4 regions of the Streptomyces coeruleofuscus genome follow, and region 1 is predicted to be linked to each of the others. Evidence: riboswitches for the same ligand, from Rfam matches in the RefSeq annotation. Region 1 holds a riboswitch; each other region holds the start of a gene.
What was found. Region 1 has a riboswitch for cobalamin ahead of ABFX81_RS18455 (ribonucleoside-diphosphate reductase subunit alpha). Riboswitches for the same ligand answer to the same signal wherever they lie in the genome.

Region 1 (3,586 bases):
GGCCAGGTCGGTTCCACGTCGTAGTGGTCGGGGTGGAGCACGCCCTCGGCCGTACGGGTCTTCTCCCAGGCCGGCAACGGGCCGTTGCGTTCGGCGAGTTCGGCAGAGGCCTCGTAGGCGGCGAGCATGATCCGCTCGGCGATGCGGGTGGAGAGTGCCTTGGCCTCGGGCGAGTCGAAGGGCAGGCGCAGCTTGAAGAAGACGTCCTGGAGGCCCATGACTCCGAGGCCGACGGGACGCCACCTGGCGTTGGAACGGCCCGCCTGCTCGGTCGGGTAGAAGTTGATGTCCACGACCCGGTCGAGGAACGTCACGGCGGTGCGGACGGTCTCGTCCAGCCGCTCCCAGTCGATGTCCCCGCCGGCCTGGTCGACGAGCGCGCCGAGGTTGACCGACCCCAGGTTGCAGACCGCCGTCTCCCCGTCGCTGGTGACCTCCAGGATCTCCGTGCAGAGGTTGGAGGAGTGGACGACGTGGCCCGGCTCGGCGGTCTGGTTGGCGGTGCGGTTGGCGGCGTCCTTGAAGGTCATCCAGCCGTTGCCGGTCTGCGCGAGGGTGCGCATCATGCGGCCGTACAGCTCCCGGGCCGGAAGGGTCTTCTTCGCGAGACCCTTCGCCTCGGCCGCCCGGTACGCGGCGTCGAACTCCTCGCCCCACAGGTCGACCAGCTCGGGCACGTCCGAGGGGGAGAACAGCGACCACTGCGCGTCGGCGTTCACGCGCCGCATGAACTCGTCGGGCACCCAGTGCGCGAGGTTCAGGTTGTGCGTACGGCGGGCGTCCTCGCCGGTGTTGTCGCGCAGCTCCAGGAACTCCTCGATGTCGGAGTGCCAGGTCTCCAGGTAGACCGCGGCGGCGCCCTTGCGGCGGCCGCCCTGGTTCACGGCGGCGACCGAGGCGTCGAGGGTCTTCAGGAACGGCACGATGCCGTTGGAGTGGCCGTTGGTGCCGCGGATCAGCGAACCGCGCGCACGGATGCGGGAGTACGCGATGCCGATGCCGCCGGCGTGCTTCGACAGCCGCGCCACCTGGTGGTACCGGTCGTAGATCGAGTCCAGCTCGTCCTTGGGGGAGTCGAGCAGGTAGCAGGACGACATCTGGGGGTGCCGCGTGCCGGAGTTGAAGAGGGTGGGGGAGGAGGGGAGGTAGTCGAGCCGGCTCATCAGCCCATAGAGCGCGGCGACTTCGTCGGCGGAGCGGCGGGTGTCGTCCTCGGCGAGACCGGCGGCGACGCGCAGCATGAAGTGCTGGGGCGTCTCGATCACCTTGCGGGTGATCGGGTGCCGGAGCAGATAGCGGCTGTGCAGCGTGCGCAGGCCGAAGTAGCCGAAGCGGTCGTCGGCGGCCGTGTCGACCAGGGCGTCGAGGCGGGCGGCGTGGACGCGCACGAACTCGGCGGTCCGGTCGGCGATGAGGCCCTCCCGGTGCCCCACCGCGACGGACTCGGTGAAGCAGGTGACGCCCTGTGAGGCGGCCTCGGCGCGGATCCCGATCGTCAGCAGGCGCGCGGCCAGCCGGGAGTAGGCGGGGTCCTCGGAGATGAGGCCGGCGGCCGCCTCCGTCGCCAGCTCGCGCAACTCCGACTCGTCGGCCCGCGCGGACCGGCCGCGCAGCGCGGCGGCGGCGACCCGGCCGGGGTCTGCGTCGGGGAGGTCGGCGGTCAGCTCGGTCAGGGTCCGCAGCAGCGCGGCACCAGGACCGTCTTGCTCTTCTTCGGCGGCTGAGACCGGATCGGCTGGCGCGATGGTCACGTGGGGCTCTCCCTCGCTCGGCACGGGGGCCTCGCAGGGCAGGGGGCAGCACGCGAGCGCACGCGGCGTCGCGTCCACCGGCCCATTCCACGAGGCCCGGACGTCAGGCACACCGGCCGGACGGCCGGGTGCGCTGTCGGCAGGTCCTCGGACTGAAGCCTGTGCGCGAACACGCACAAGTACACCGTTGCGGGACAGTTCCGGATTCGCACCGGATTCCCCTGCGGCGACAGCGAGCATGAGCATACATCTTGTGCCGGGTGGAGAAAGCACCCCTAGATGTAGTGTCGCGATGGTTTCGCAGCGTCAACTCGTAGGTGAGGAGAGTGACCCGGATCGCTGTGTCCACGGTGCGTGCGCACGACAGCGGGCCGTCGTGGTCCTTCTCACGGCGGCCCGCTGCGGGTTGTACGGTGGCTGGTCCTGGTCGCTCAGTGACTGGTCCCTGCCGTGGCAGGCGGAAGCTCCACCTGGACGCCGGGGTCGCCCGCGTCCGCCGTGTAGTCCTCCGGCTTGGTCTCGTCGATGCCCTCGGGGGCCTTCAGCGCCTTGAGGACGAAGGTCAGGACGACGGTGACGACGACGTTCAGGACGAACGCCGTGAGGCCGATGTAGCCGATCTCGCCGATGCCCGGGATCTCCTTCGACGAGCCGCCGAAGTGCTTCTGGGTCGGGGAGGCGACGCCGTACGCCGCGACCGTGCCGTAGACCATGCCGACCGCCCAGCCCGCGAGCAGCGCCCAGCGGTGGAACCAGCGGGTGAACAGGCCGCCGACCAGGGCCGGGAAGGTCTGGAGGATCCAGATGCCGCCGAGGAGCTGGAAGTTGATGGCGACCGTCTTGTCCATGGTGAGGACGAAGGCCAGCGCGCCCACCTTCACCAGCAGGGAGACCAGCTTGGAGACCTTGGTCTCCTGGGCGGGCGTGGCGTCGGGCTTGATGAAGTCCTTGTAGATGTTGCGGGTGAAGAGGTTCGCGGCCGCGATGGACATGATGGCCGCCGGGACCAGGGCGCCGATGCCGATCGCCGCGAAGGCCACGCCCGCGAACCAGTCCGGGAACATGGTCTCGAACAGCTGCGGGATCGCCAGCTGACCGTTCTGCACCTTGATCCCGGCCGCGATCGCCATGAAGCCGAGCAGCGCGAGCAGGCCCAGCATCAGCGAGTACAGCGGCAGGATCGTGGTGTTGCGGCGGATCACCTCACGGCTCTTCGAGGACAGCGTCGCCGTGATCGAGTGCGGATACATGAAGAGCGCGAGCGCGGAGCCCAGCGCCAGCGTGGCGTACGTCCACTGCCCCGCCTCCGGCGGCACCAGCGCACCGCGCGGCGCGCCCGTCGCCGGGTTGGTCTGACCGTACGCCTCGCCGGCCTTGGCGAAGATCTCGTCGAAGCCGCCCAGCTTGATCGGGATGTAGATGATCGCCACCGCGATGACGATGTAGATCAGGGTGTCCTTCACGAACGCGATCAGCGCCGGCGCCCGCAGACCCGAGGAGTACGTGTACGCCGCCAGCACACCGAAGGCGATCAGCAGCGGCAGGTCCTTGATGAACCAGTTGGTGTTCTCGCCGCCGCCGACGCCCATCACGTCCAGCACGGCCTGGATGCCGACCAGTTGGAGCGCGATGTACGGCATCGTCGCGAGGATGCCGGTGAGGGCCACGGCCAGCGAGAGGCCCTTGGAGCCGAATCGGCCGCGCACGAAGTCGGACGTCGTCACGTACCCGTGCTTGTGCGAGACCGACCACAGGCGGGGGAGGAACGTGAAGATCAGCGGGTACACCAGGATGGTGTACGGCACGGCGAAGAAGCCGGCCGCTCCCGCCGCGTA
Region 2 (3,586 bases), on a different contig from region 1:
GCGCGCGGGCGATCTGCACCCGTTGGCGTTCGCCGCCCGAGAGGGTGTGCCAGGGCTGGTCGGCGCGGTCGGCGAGGCCGGTGCGCTCCAGGGCGCCGCGCACCGCGCGCTCGTCGTCCGGCGACGCCGGCGTCCAGGCCCGGCGGTGCGGCACGCGGCCCAGCCGTACGACGTCGGCGACCGTCAATTCGACCTGTGTGTCGGCCTGCTGCTCGACCACGGCGAGGCGGCGGGCGACCGTACGCCGGGGCAGGTCGCCCAGTGGAGTGCCGTCGAGGGTGACGACTCCGGCGGTCGGTGTGAGCAACCCGGCCAGCAGCCGCAGCAGCGTGGACTTGCCGGAGCCGTTGGGGCCGAGGACGCCGACGGTGGAGCCGGTCTCCGGCGCGAGGACGACCCCGTCGAGGACGAGGCGGCCGCCGGCCCGGCGGCCGACCCGCTCGGCCCGCAGCCCGGCACCGCTCACCGCCGCCTCCCCGCTCACCGCCCCCTCCGTGTCCGGTACAGCACCGCCACGAACGCCGGCACCCCGATCAGCGACGTCACGACTCCCACCGGCACCTCCTGCGGATCCAGGACCGTACGGGCGAGCGTGTCCACCCACACCAGGAACACCGCACCGGCGAGTGCGGTGACCGGAAGCAGCCGGACGTGACCGGGACCGGCCAGGGCCCGCGCGGCGTGCGGCAGGACCAGCCCGACGAAGCCGATCGCCCCGGCCGAACTGACCAGCGCGGCCGTGAGCAGGGCCGTGACGCACAGCAGCACCAGGCGGGTGCGGGCCACCGACACCCCGAGGGCGGCCGCCGCGTCCTGCCCGAAGGAGAAGGCGTCGAGGGTACGGGCGAAGGACAGGCACACCACCAGCGTCACGGCCAGGACGGCCAGGCACAGCCACACATCGGTCCAGCCCGCGCCGCCGAGCGAGCCGAGGAGCCAGAACAGCACGCCCCGGGTCGTCTCGGCGTCGGCGGCGGTCATCACGATGAAGGAGGTGAGCGCGGAGAAGAGCTGCATGGCGGCGACGCCCGCGAGGACGACCCGGTCGGTGGTGCCGCCGAGGGTGTGGCTGAGCAGCAGCACCAGCGCGAAGGAGACCAGGGCGCCGAGGAACGCGCCCGCGGACACCGAGACGGCACCGCCGCCCACGCCCAGGACGACGACCAGGACAGCGCCGGTGGAGGCGCCGGAGGAAACCCCGAGCACGAACGGGTCGGCGAGCGGATTGCGCAGCAGCGACTGCATCACCGCCCCGCACACGGCCAGTCCGGCCCCGCACACGGCCGCGAGCAGGGTGCGCGGCAGTCGCAGCTGCCAGACGATCCCGTCGCGGATCGGCGTCAGGTCCGAGCTGCCGAGACCCAGGTGGGCCGCGACGACGGACCAGACGTCCGCGACCCGGATGTCGGCCGGGCCGACGGTGATCGCCAGGGCCAGGGAGACCACCAGCAGCAAGGCGCCCGCGACACCGAGCGCGGGTCCGCGGACCGTCACTTCACGAGCCCGAACTCGCGCAGTCCGGCGGCGACCTTCTCCACTCCCTCGACCGTGCGGATGGTCGGGTTCATGGCCTGCCCGCTGAGCAGCACGTACCGCCTGTGCTTGACCGCGTCCATGTTCCTGGTGGCCGGGTTGGACTCCAGGAAGGCGATCTTCTTCGCGGCCGACTCGGCGGTCTGCGACTTGCGGGTGAGGTCGCCGATGACCAGGACGTCGGGGTCGCGTTCGGCGACCGTCTCCCAGTTGATCTGCGGCCACTCCTCGTGCGTGTCGTCGAAGACGTTCTTCGCGCCGAGGGCCCGCGTGATGATGCCGGGCGCTCCGCAACAGCCCGCCATGTAGGGCGACTCGGAGTTGGCGAACCAGTACAGGAGGGTGACGTCGGAGGCGTCGACGCCCCGCGTGGCCTTGGCCATGCGCCGCTGGAGGGAGGCCACGAGCTCGTCGCCCCGATCCTGCACGCCGAACACGGTGGCCAGGTCGCGTACTTCGCCGTAGACGGTGTCGATGCCCAGCGCCTTGGCGCGCGCGCCGTCGCCGCCCCCGGAGTTGTCCTTGCCGGCGCAGTCCGACGGGGAGACGTACGTGGGCACGCCGAGCTTCTCGAACTGCTCGCGGGTGGCGACGCCGCCCTTGCCGAGGGTGGAGACGAAGGAGGCGGCGACGAAGTCGGGGTCGGCGTCCAGGACCCGCTCGAAGGACGGGTTGTTGTCGGAGATGCGCGGCACCTTCGCGTTGGCCTTCGCCAGCCCCTTCATCACGGGGTCGGTCCAGGTGGCCGTGCCCGCGAGGCGGTCGGCGAGGCCGAGGGAGAGCAGGATCTCGGTGGTGCCCTGGTTGAGGGAGACGGCGTGCTGCGGCGCGGCCTCGACGCGCACCTCGTGGCCGCAGTTGCCGAGGGTGACGGCGGCCTTCGTGGCGGTGGCCTTGGAGTCGCCGCAGCCGGCCAGGAGCAGGGAGCCGGCCGCGAGCAGGACGGCGGCACGAGCGGGTCGGGCGAGGGGCACGGGAACCAGTCCTCAGTCGTCGAGGGCTCGATCGCGGAGCCCGGTCGTACGGTGCTCCCCCGCCGCGGACCGCCGCGAGGGCCGCCAGCAGGTCTTCGGACTCGGGTTCGTCCGGTACGGGGCGCCTTCCCGGACGTCACACACGCCGTCCAGTGGCCGAGGCCCCGCCCGTCCCCCTCACCGCTGCGCGTCAGTTCCGGATTCGCACCGGATTCCCTGACCCACGTACATGGGTTCGACTGGCCCCGGCAAGCTATCACGGAGGGCGCCGGGGAATCACCGCGCACCCCGCGCCGTTGTAGAGGCAGCAGTTCGACAGCAGTTCTTCCGTGACTTTCGAGGAGGCCGCCGGTGTACGGCGACGAGGCAACGGTCCGCAGGATCCTCACCGAGCTCGGCGACACCTGGGCCGTGGTGGGCCTGTCGTCGAACGAGCAGCGCGCGGCGTACGGCGTCGCCGCCGTGCTCCAGCGCTACGGCAAGCGCGTCGTGCCCGTGCATCCGAAGGCGGAGACGGTGCACGGCGAGCAGGGGTACGCCAGTCTGGCGGACATCCCCTTCGACGTGGACGTCGTGGACGTGTTCGTGAACAGCGATCTCGCCGGAGCGGTCGCGGACGAGGCGGTCGCCAAGGGCGCGAAGGCGGTCTGGTTCCAGCTCGGCGTCATCGACGAGGCGGCGTACGACCGGACCCGCGCCGCGGGACTGGAGATGGTGATGGACCGCTGCCCGGCGATCGAGATCCCACGACTTCCTCATCGCCGCGTACAGAATTCCTGAAGCGATTTCCAGGAAACACCCGCGCCCGGTCAAGGCTGCACAACTCGTCTTCTACCGCTGGATATTCGATTCCTAATCTGAGGCCTCTTGCTCGCCGAACTCCTCGAGTTCATTTATGAGAGGCCCCTGAATTCATGGTAAGAGACGGCCTCCGCCGGGACGTAGGACTGATCGGCCTCATGTGGGCGTCGGTCGGCTCCATCATCGGCTCCGGCTGGTTGTACGGTGCCGAGAAGGCAGTCGTGGCGGCCGGCCCCGCGGCGATCCTGTCCTGGCTGATCGGCGCGGTCGCGATCGTG
Region 3 (3,586 bases), on a different contig from region 1:
TGGTCCTCGGGCGACAGCAGCGCGACGGTCCCGAAGAACGAGGCGAAGACACCGCCCCGGTCGATGTCGCCGACGACGAGCACGGGGAGCCCGGCGTTGCGGGCGATCCCCATGTTGACGATGTCGGTCCGCCGCAGATTGATCTCGGCGGGACTGCCCGCCCCCTCACAGATCACCGCGTCATACGTGCCCCGCAACTGCTCCAGGCAGTCCAGCACGGTCCCGAGCAGCTTCTGCTGCCGTCCGCCGTGGTACCCGCGTGCGCTGAGCTCCCCGACCGGCTTGCCCAGCAGCACGACCTGACTGCTCCGCTCGCCACCGGGCTTGAGCAGCACCGGGTTCATCAGCGCGGTCGGCTCGACGCGGCAGGCCTGCGCCTGCATGGCCTGCGCCCGCCCGATCTCGGCGCCTTCCTTCGTCACGAAGGAGTTGAGGGACATGTTCTGCGCCTTGAACGGCGCGACCTTGACGCCCTGCCGCACCAGCCACCGGCAGATCCCGGCGGTCACGACGCTCTTGCCCGCGTCGGAGGTGGTACCGGCGACGAGAAGCCCACCGCCCGTCATGACGTACGCCCTTTCACGATGTGGCGCGCGGCGACACAGACGCCGAGCGCGAGCCAGCCGACACGCCTGGACAGCCGTACGGCCCGTTCGATGTCCCGGGTGCCGACACCGCGCCCCGCCCCGTTGAGCACGGGCCGGTGCTCGACGCGCCCGCCGTACGACAAGGTGCCGCCCAGCCGCACCCCGAGCGCCCCCGCGAACGAGGCTTCGACGGGCCCGGCGTTGGGGCTCGGATGCTTGCCGGCATCGGCCCGCCAGGCTCGTACGGCTCCCCGTGGGTCGTCCCCGGCCAGGGTCGCGAGCACGGCGGTCAGCCGGGCCCCCGGCCAGCCCGCGAGATCGTCCAGCCGCGCGGAGGCCCACCCGTAGCGCCGGTACCGGGCCGACTTGTGCCCGACCATGGCGTCGAGGGTGTTGACGGCCCGGAAGCCGAGGAGCCCCGGCACACCGCCGGCGGCCCCCCACACGAGCGCCCCCACGACCGCGTCGGAGGTGTTCTCGGCGACGGACTCGACCACGGCCCGGGCGATCCCGTCGGCGTCGAGCGCCTGCGGATCCCGCCCGCACAGGTGCGGCAGCCGCGCCCGGGCCCCGTCGACGTCCCCCGCCTCCAGGGCACGCCCGATGGCCCGCGCCTCCCGTGCGAGCGAAGTCCCCCCGACCACGGCCCAGGTGGCGGCGCCGGTCAGCGCGACGGAGGCGACGGCGGAGTCACGCGCGGCACGCGCGGCGACGCCCCCGAGCGCGACGGCTCCTCCGGCGCACACCACGGTGTGCAGCGCGCCCCACCCCCGGTGGTCCCGCCACAACACCCGTTCCACGGCGCCCGCGGCCCGCCCGAACACGGCGACCGGATGCCCCCGGCGAGGATCGCCGAGCAGCAGGTCACCGATCAGACCGGCGGCGGCGCCGTACGCGAAGACGCGACCGGCACCCATGGGCTCAGCCGGTCACAGGAGCGGGCAGGGGTGGGGTGCTGAACCTCGATCGGCAGCCGCGCATGGCGATATGTCCTCACTCAGGGTGTCCACGCCCTGGTTCGACTAGACCGGCGGTGAGAGTTCCTGGCTCCCGGGGATCGCTACCCCGGTGACAGTGGCGGGACCGCGCCGGACTTCCACCGGCTTCCTCTCCTGCCGCCGTTACTGGCCCCGGCAGTCCACCACGGCCGGGAACAGCCGTCAACTTGCCGTTGACCTGCGAGGGGAGACTGTGGAGAAGCCCACACCGCCCCCTGCCACACGACGACCGGGCGGGACAGGACCGAAGTCCTGTCCCGCCCGGCGGGAACCTCGTGCGGACAGGCCGTCAGGCCACGATCAGATAGATCCCGTATCCCACAGCCGCCGCGCACGCGGCGAAGCACGCGTACGCGCCGGTGACCGCGAGGCCCGCGGATCCGCCCTGGGCCACCGCCCGTTCGCGGCGGGACAGGCCGGTGATGCCGAGGGTGAACAGGGCCACCAGGGCCACGGTGACCACGAGGCTGACACCGAAGACGGAGCCGAGGGCCGCCCAGTCGATCTTCATATCGGAGACTCTTCCTTGTTACCGGTCGGCGGGGTCAGACGGTGGTGGTCGTCGAGGGCGTCCGCTCGGCGGCGGCCTGGGCCGGGAACGACGGCACCGGGTCCTCCGTCGCCGTGCCGGCCGGCGGCGGCGTCACCGCGGCCATCGCCGTGGTCACCACACCGGCCGGCTCCGCCTCGTCGGTGTCGTTGACGTTGGTGTGGTCGACGACCTCACGCCGCGAGATCTTCCAGATCGCCGCGCTGGAGGCGACGAGGAAGACGGCCACCACCGCGGTACCCCAGCTGCCGAAGCCCGTGACGTACTCGGCGAGCGCGGCCACCAGGGCCGCCGCCGGCAGCGTCAGACCCCACGCGACGAACATCCGCGTCGCCGTCGACCAGCGGACGACGCCGCCCTTGCGGCCGAGGCCCGCGCCCATCACGGAGCCCGACACGGAGTGGGTCGTGGAGAGCGAGAAGCCGAGGTGCGAGGAGGCCAGGATGACCGTGGCCGCGCTGGTCTGGGCGGCGAAGCCCTGCTGCGGCCGGAGGTCGGTCAGGCCCTTGCCCATGGTGCGGATGATGCGCCAGCCGCCGAGGTACGTGCCGAGCGCGATGGCGATACCCGCCGACAGGATGACCCACATGGGCGGGTCGGAGTCGGGGGCGACGGCGCCGCCGGCGACCAGGGCGAGGGTGATGACACCCATCGTCTTCTGGGCGTCGTTGGTGCCGTGGGCCAGGGAGACCAGGCCCGCGGAGGCGATCTGGCCGGCGCGGTAGCCCTTCTCGGAGGCCTTGCCGTCGGCCTTCTTGCCGAGTGAGTACGTCAGCCGCGTGGCGAGCAGCGCCGCGATGCCCGCGACCAGCGGGGCGGCGATCGCCGGGATCAGCACCTTGGTGACCAGGACGTCACCGTGCACCGCGCCGACGCCCGCCGAGGCGATCGTGGCGCCGATCAGGCCGCCCATCAGGGCGTGCGAGGAACTCGACGGCAGGCCGACCAGCCAGGTCAGCAGGTTCCAGAGGATCGCGCCGACCAGGGCGGCGAAGATGACCTCGGGACGGATGCCGGACTCGTCGACGAGCCCCTTGGAGATCGTGTTGGCGACTTCCACCGACAGGAAGGCGCCGACCAGGTTGAGGACGGCGGACATGGCGACGGCGACCTTGGGCCTCATGGCACCCGTGGAAATGGTCGTCGCCATGGCGTTCGCGGTGTCGTGGAAACCGTTCGTGAAATCGAACGCGAGTGCGGTTACCACCACAATCGCGAGGATCAGCGAGAAGCTTTCCATTTACCCAGGCAATCGTTCGAGGTCATTGGCTGGACGAACGTAGGTAACCCGAGTGAACGGAAGATGAACTGGGAGGGGCGCAGGGGTGTCCGCAATCGAGGGTTAACGTTCCGCCCTGCTGTCAGGCTCCCCGCGCCCCCACGGGCTAGGCCCCGCACGCGAACTGTTTCAGTCGATCGAGTGACCCGTCGAAGAGATCCTGATCACCCGG
Region 4 (3,586 bases), on a different contig from region 1:
CGAGACGCTCGCCAGAGCGGTGGCCGTCAAGCTGCTGCTGCCTCAGGACACCGACGCCACGGCGGCGTCCCGGTTCCGCCTGGAGGCCCAGACGGCCGGGCGTCTCAATCACCCCAACGTGGTCGGGGTCCTGGACTTCGGCGAGTACGACAACCGGCTGTACCTGGTGATGGAGCTGGTCGAGGGCGACAGCCTCGCCCGGGTGCTGTCCGTCTCCGGCGCGCTCCCGGCCGAGCGGGTGGCGGGACTCGCCGCGCAGGCCGCCGCCGGCCTCGCCGCCGCGCACCAGCAGGGCATCGTGCACCGGGACGTCAAACCCGCCAACCTCCTGCTGGACGCGGGCGGCACGCTGAAGATCGGCGACTTCGGCATCGCGCGCTTCCTCGACGACCCGGGCGCCGCGCTCACCGCCACCGGTCAGATCGTCGGCACCGGCCTCTACCTCGCGCCCGAACGCGCCCTGGGCCAACCGGCGGGTCCCGCCTCCGACATGTACTCCCTGGGGTGCGTGCTCTACCAGCTCCTCAGCGGCCGCCCGCCGTTCCAGGCCGACACCGCCGTCGCACTCCTCCACCAGCATCTCGACAACGCCCCCGTACCGCCCCGCGAGCTCGGTGTCACCGGTCTGCCTCCGGCCTTCGAGAGCTACCTCCTCGCCCTGCTCGCCAAGCAGCCCGATGACCGGCCCACGGCGCAGCAGGCCGCCGAGTGGTTCGCCGGCGGCGCCTGGCAGGGGCGGCCCGAGCCGCTGCCGGAGGCGGCGTCCCCGGTGCCGTCCTCCGGGCCGGGACCGTACGCGGCGTCCCCTGCGCCCTCGTCCGGGCCGGGACCGTACGCGGCGGGCGACACCGGCGCCCCGGCCACGTACGCGCTGCCCACGGGTTCTCGCACGGCACCGGGCGGGCGTTCACGTCGCTCCGCACCCCGCAACGGCCTCGGCAACCACCGGAGACTGGCCGCGACGGTGGCCGCGGCGGCGCTGTTCCTCGCCGCGATGCTCGCCGGCATGATGTGGTTCTCGCCCGACAAGACCGCGACGCAGGGCACGGAACCCGACGCGTCCCCGTCCGCGAGCAGCCCGGCCGCCTCCTCGTCCCCCGACTCCGCCGACCCCCTCGCGTCCGCGCCCGCGACCGCCACGACTCCCACCGCCGGCACAGTGGCCGATGTCACCCCCTCCCCCGCGGCACCCGATACCCGGGCCCCCGCCGAACCGACGCCCGCCCCCGCGAGCCCGACGCCGGAGGCGAGCAGCGACCCGCCGGAGAAGGCGGACAAGCCCAACCAGGAACAGCCTCCGGGGTCCTGGGAGAACGGGGAGGACGATGACGACGAGGGCGACGACTGAGCCCTCCTGCGCCGGTGTGCGAGCGGTCGCCCCTTCACGCGCCCCCTCGCGCGCCCCCTCGGCTGGCTTGTCATGGCCCTTATCTCGGCATTACTGTCACCACGCCTTGGTGAACGGGAAATCCGGTGTGATGCCGGTGCGGCCCTCGCCACTGTGATCGGGAAGTCCGGCTCCGGCCCTCGCGGGCAGCCACTGGGTCCTCACGGACCCGGGAAGGCGGAGTACGGGCGGTGGGACCCGTGAGCCAGGAGACCGGCCAAGGCGCGTCAACCATCCACGAGGTGCTGGAGAGGGTCTGCTGAGCCATGCACATTGCCGAGGGTTTCCTGCCTCCGGCGCACGCGGCCGCCTGGGGTGTCGCGTCTGCGCCGTTCGTCGTCCACGGAGTCCGGTCGCTCACCCGTGAGGTGCGCGAGCACCCCGAGAGCACCCTGCTCCTCGGCGCCTCCGGCGCCTTCACGTTCGTCCTGTCCGCCCTGAAACTGCCGTCCGTCACCGGCAGCTGCTCCCACCCCACCGGTACGGGCCTGGGAGCCATCCTGTTCCGGCCGCCCGTCATGGCGGTGCTGGGCACGATCACCCTGCTCTTCCAGGCACTGCTGCTCGCGCACGGCGGTCTGACCACGCTCGGCGCCAACGTCTTCTCCATGGCGATCGTCGGGCCCTGGGCGGGATACGCGGTGTACCGGCTGCTGCGGCGCTACGGCGTGCCGCTGATGGTCGCCGTGTTCTTCGCGGCGTTCGTCGCCGACCTGTCCACCTACTGCGTCACCAGCGTGCAGCTGGCGCTCGCGTTCCCCGACCCGGGCAGCGGGTTCCTGGGCGCGCTCGGCAAGTTCGGCTCCATCTTCGCCGTCACCCAGATCCCGCTCGCGGTGAGCGAGGGGCTGCTGACGGTCCTCGTGATGCGGCTGCTGGTGCAGTCCAGCAAGGGCGAACTGACCCGGCTGGGTGTGCTCGTCGCCGGCAAGCAGGCCCGCGGCGAGACCGAGGCGGTGGCCCGATGAGCAGGAACACGAAGATCAACCTTCTGCTGCTGCTCGTCGTGGTCGCGCTCGCCGTGCTGCCGCTCGCGCTCGGTCTCGGCGACCACAAGGAGGAGCCCTTCACGGGTTCCGACGGCGAGGCCGAGACGGCGATCACCGAGATCGAGCCGGACTACGAGCCCTGGTTCTCGCCCCTGTACGAACCGCCGTCCGGTGAGATCGAGTCGGCGCTGTTCTCCCTCCAGGCGGCCCTCGGCGCCGGTGTCCTCGCCTACTACTTCGGCCTGCGCCGGGGCCGGCGGCAGGGTGAGCGGCGGGCGCGGGAGCGGGACTCCGAGAGCCCGGCGGCCGGTGCCGCCGAGAAGTCCACGGCCGAAAGGGCCTGAGCCCCGTGCTGCCGATCGACGCGGCGGCGCACAGCAGCCGCTGGCGCCGCCGCCATCCCGTGGACAAGGCCGTGCTCGGGCTGGGGCTGACCCTCCTGGCCATCTCGCTGCCGCCCTGGCCGGGCGCGGCTCTGGTGCTGCTGACCGCCCTGGTGGTGCTGGTGGGTCCGGCGGGCGTGCCCTGGCGGAGGCTGTGGCGGGCCTACCGGGTGCCGTTGGGTTTCTGCGTGACCGGAGCGTTGACGCTGCTCGTGCAGGTCGGCGGGCCGGAGGGTTTCGTGTCCCTGGCGGGCGACGGGCCGCTCCGGGCCGGGGAGTTGCTGCTGCGCACCTCGGCGGCCTCCCTTGGGGTGCTGTTGTTCGCGTTCACGACACCCATGTCCGACCTGCTGCCGCGTCTCGTCCGGGCCGGGGTGCCCGCGGCGGTCGTCGACGTAGCGCTCGTGACGTACCGCATGAGCTTCCTGCTGCTGGACTCCGTGCGCCGGGTCCGTGACGCGCAGGCCGCCCGGCTCGGGCACACCACGCGGGCCGCCGCCTGGCGTTCGCTGGGCGGCCTCGGCGCCACCGCGTTCGTCCGGGCCTTCGACCGGGCGGTCCGTCTCCAGGACGGTCTCGCCGGGCGCGGCTACGACGGCACCCTGCGCGTCCTGGTGCCCGAGGCCCGCGTCTCCGTCCGCTTCACGGCCGCCAGTTGCGTGCTCCTCGCGACGCTGGCCGTCCTCACCTCCGTACTGGAAAGGCCGCTGACATGAGCGAGCCCGCCCTCGTCGCCCTGCGGGGCGCGTCCTTCGCCTACGAGGACGGCCCGGCCGTGCTCAGCGGCCTCGACTTCGAGATCCGCGAGGGGCGCGCGCTCGCGCTGC

Region 2: it holds a riboswitch for cobalamin, as region 1 does, so the genes downstream of both, ABFX81_RS23015 (ABC transporter substrate-binding protein) here and ABFX81_RS18455 (ribonucleoside-diphosphate reductase subunit alpha) in region 1, are expected to answer to the same signal.
Region 3: it holds a riboswitch for cobalamin, as region 1 does, so the genes downstream of both, ABFX81_RS28210 (cobalamin biosynthesis protein) here and ABFX81_RS18455 (ribonucleoside-diphosphate reductase subunit alpha) in region 1, are expected to answer to the same signal.
Region 4: it holds a riboswitch for cobalamin, as region 1 does, so the genes downstream of both, ABFX81_RS06335 (energy-coupling factor ABC transporter permease) here and ABFX81_RS18455 (ribonucleoside-diphosphate reductase subunit alpha) in region 1, are expected to answer to the same signal.

Annotation. Positions count from the first base shown of each region.
Region 1 is NZ_BAAASE010000004.1:681,640-685,225, forward strand. It holds gene ABFX81_RS18455 (ribonucleoside-diphosphate reductase subunit alpha) at 1-1,751, opposite strand, end outside; cobalamin riboswitch at 1,873-1,997, opposite strand; gene mctP (monocarboxylate uptake permease MctP) at 2,183-3,586, opposite strand, start outside.
Region 2 is NZ_BAAASE010000005.1:791,285-794,870, forward strand. It holds gene ABFX81_RS23005 (ABC transporter ATP-binding protein) at 1-466, opposite strand, end outside; gene ABFX81_RS23010 (iron chelate uptake ABC transporter family permease subunit) at 481-1,494, opposite strand; gene ABFX81_RS23015 (ABC transporter substrate-binding protein) at 1,491-2,507, opposite strand; cobalamin riboswitch at 2,591-2,751, opposite strand; gene ABFX81_RS23020 (CoA-binding protein) at 2,859-3,287, shown strand; gene ABFX81_RS23025 (amino acid permease) at 3,422-3,586, shown strand, end outside.
Region 3 is NZ_BAAASE010000007.1:421,983-425,568, forward strand. It holds gene ABFX81_RS28205 (cobyric acid synthase) at 1-566, opposite strand, end outside; gene ABFX81_RS28210 (cobalamin biosynthesis protein) at 563-1,504, opposite strand; cobalamin riboswitch at 1,606-1,745, opposite strand; gene ABFX81_RS28215 (hypothetical protein) at 1,875-2,096, opposite strand; gene ABFX81_RS28220 (inorganic phosphate transporter) at 2,131-3,375, opposite strand.
Region 4 is NZ_BAAASE010000001.1:1,448,485-1,452,070, reverse strand. It holds gene ABFX81_RS06340 (serine/threonine-protein kinase) at 1-1,348, shown strand, start outside; cobalamin riboswitch at 1,439-1,623, shown strand; gene ABFX81_RS06335 (energy-coupling factor ABC transporter permease) at 1,654-2,355, shown strand; gene ABFX81_RS06330 (energy-coupling factor ABC transporter substrate-binding protein) at 2,352-2,720, shown strand; gene cbiQ (cobalt ECF transporter T component CbiQ) at 2,726-3,475, shown strand; gene ABFX81_RS06320 (ATP-binding cassette domain-containing protein) at 3,472-3,586, shown strand, end outside.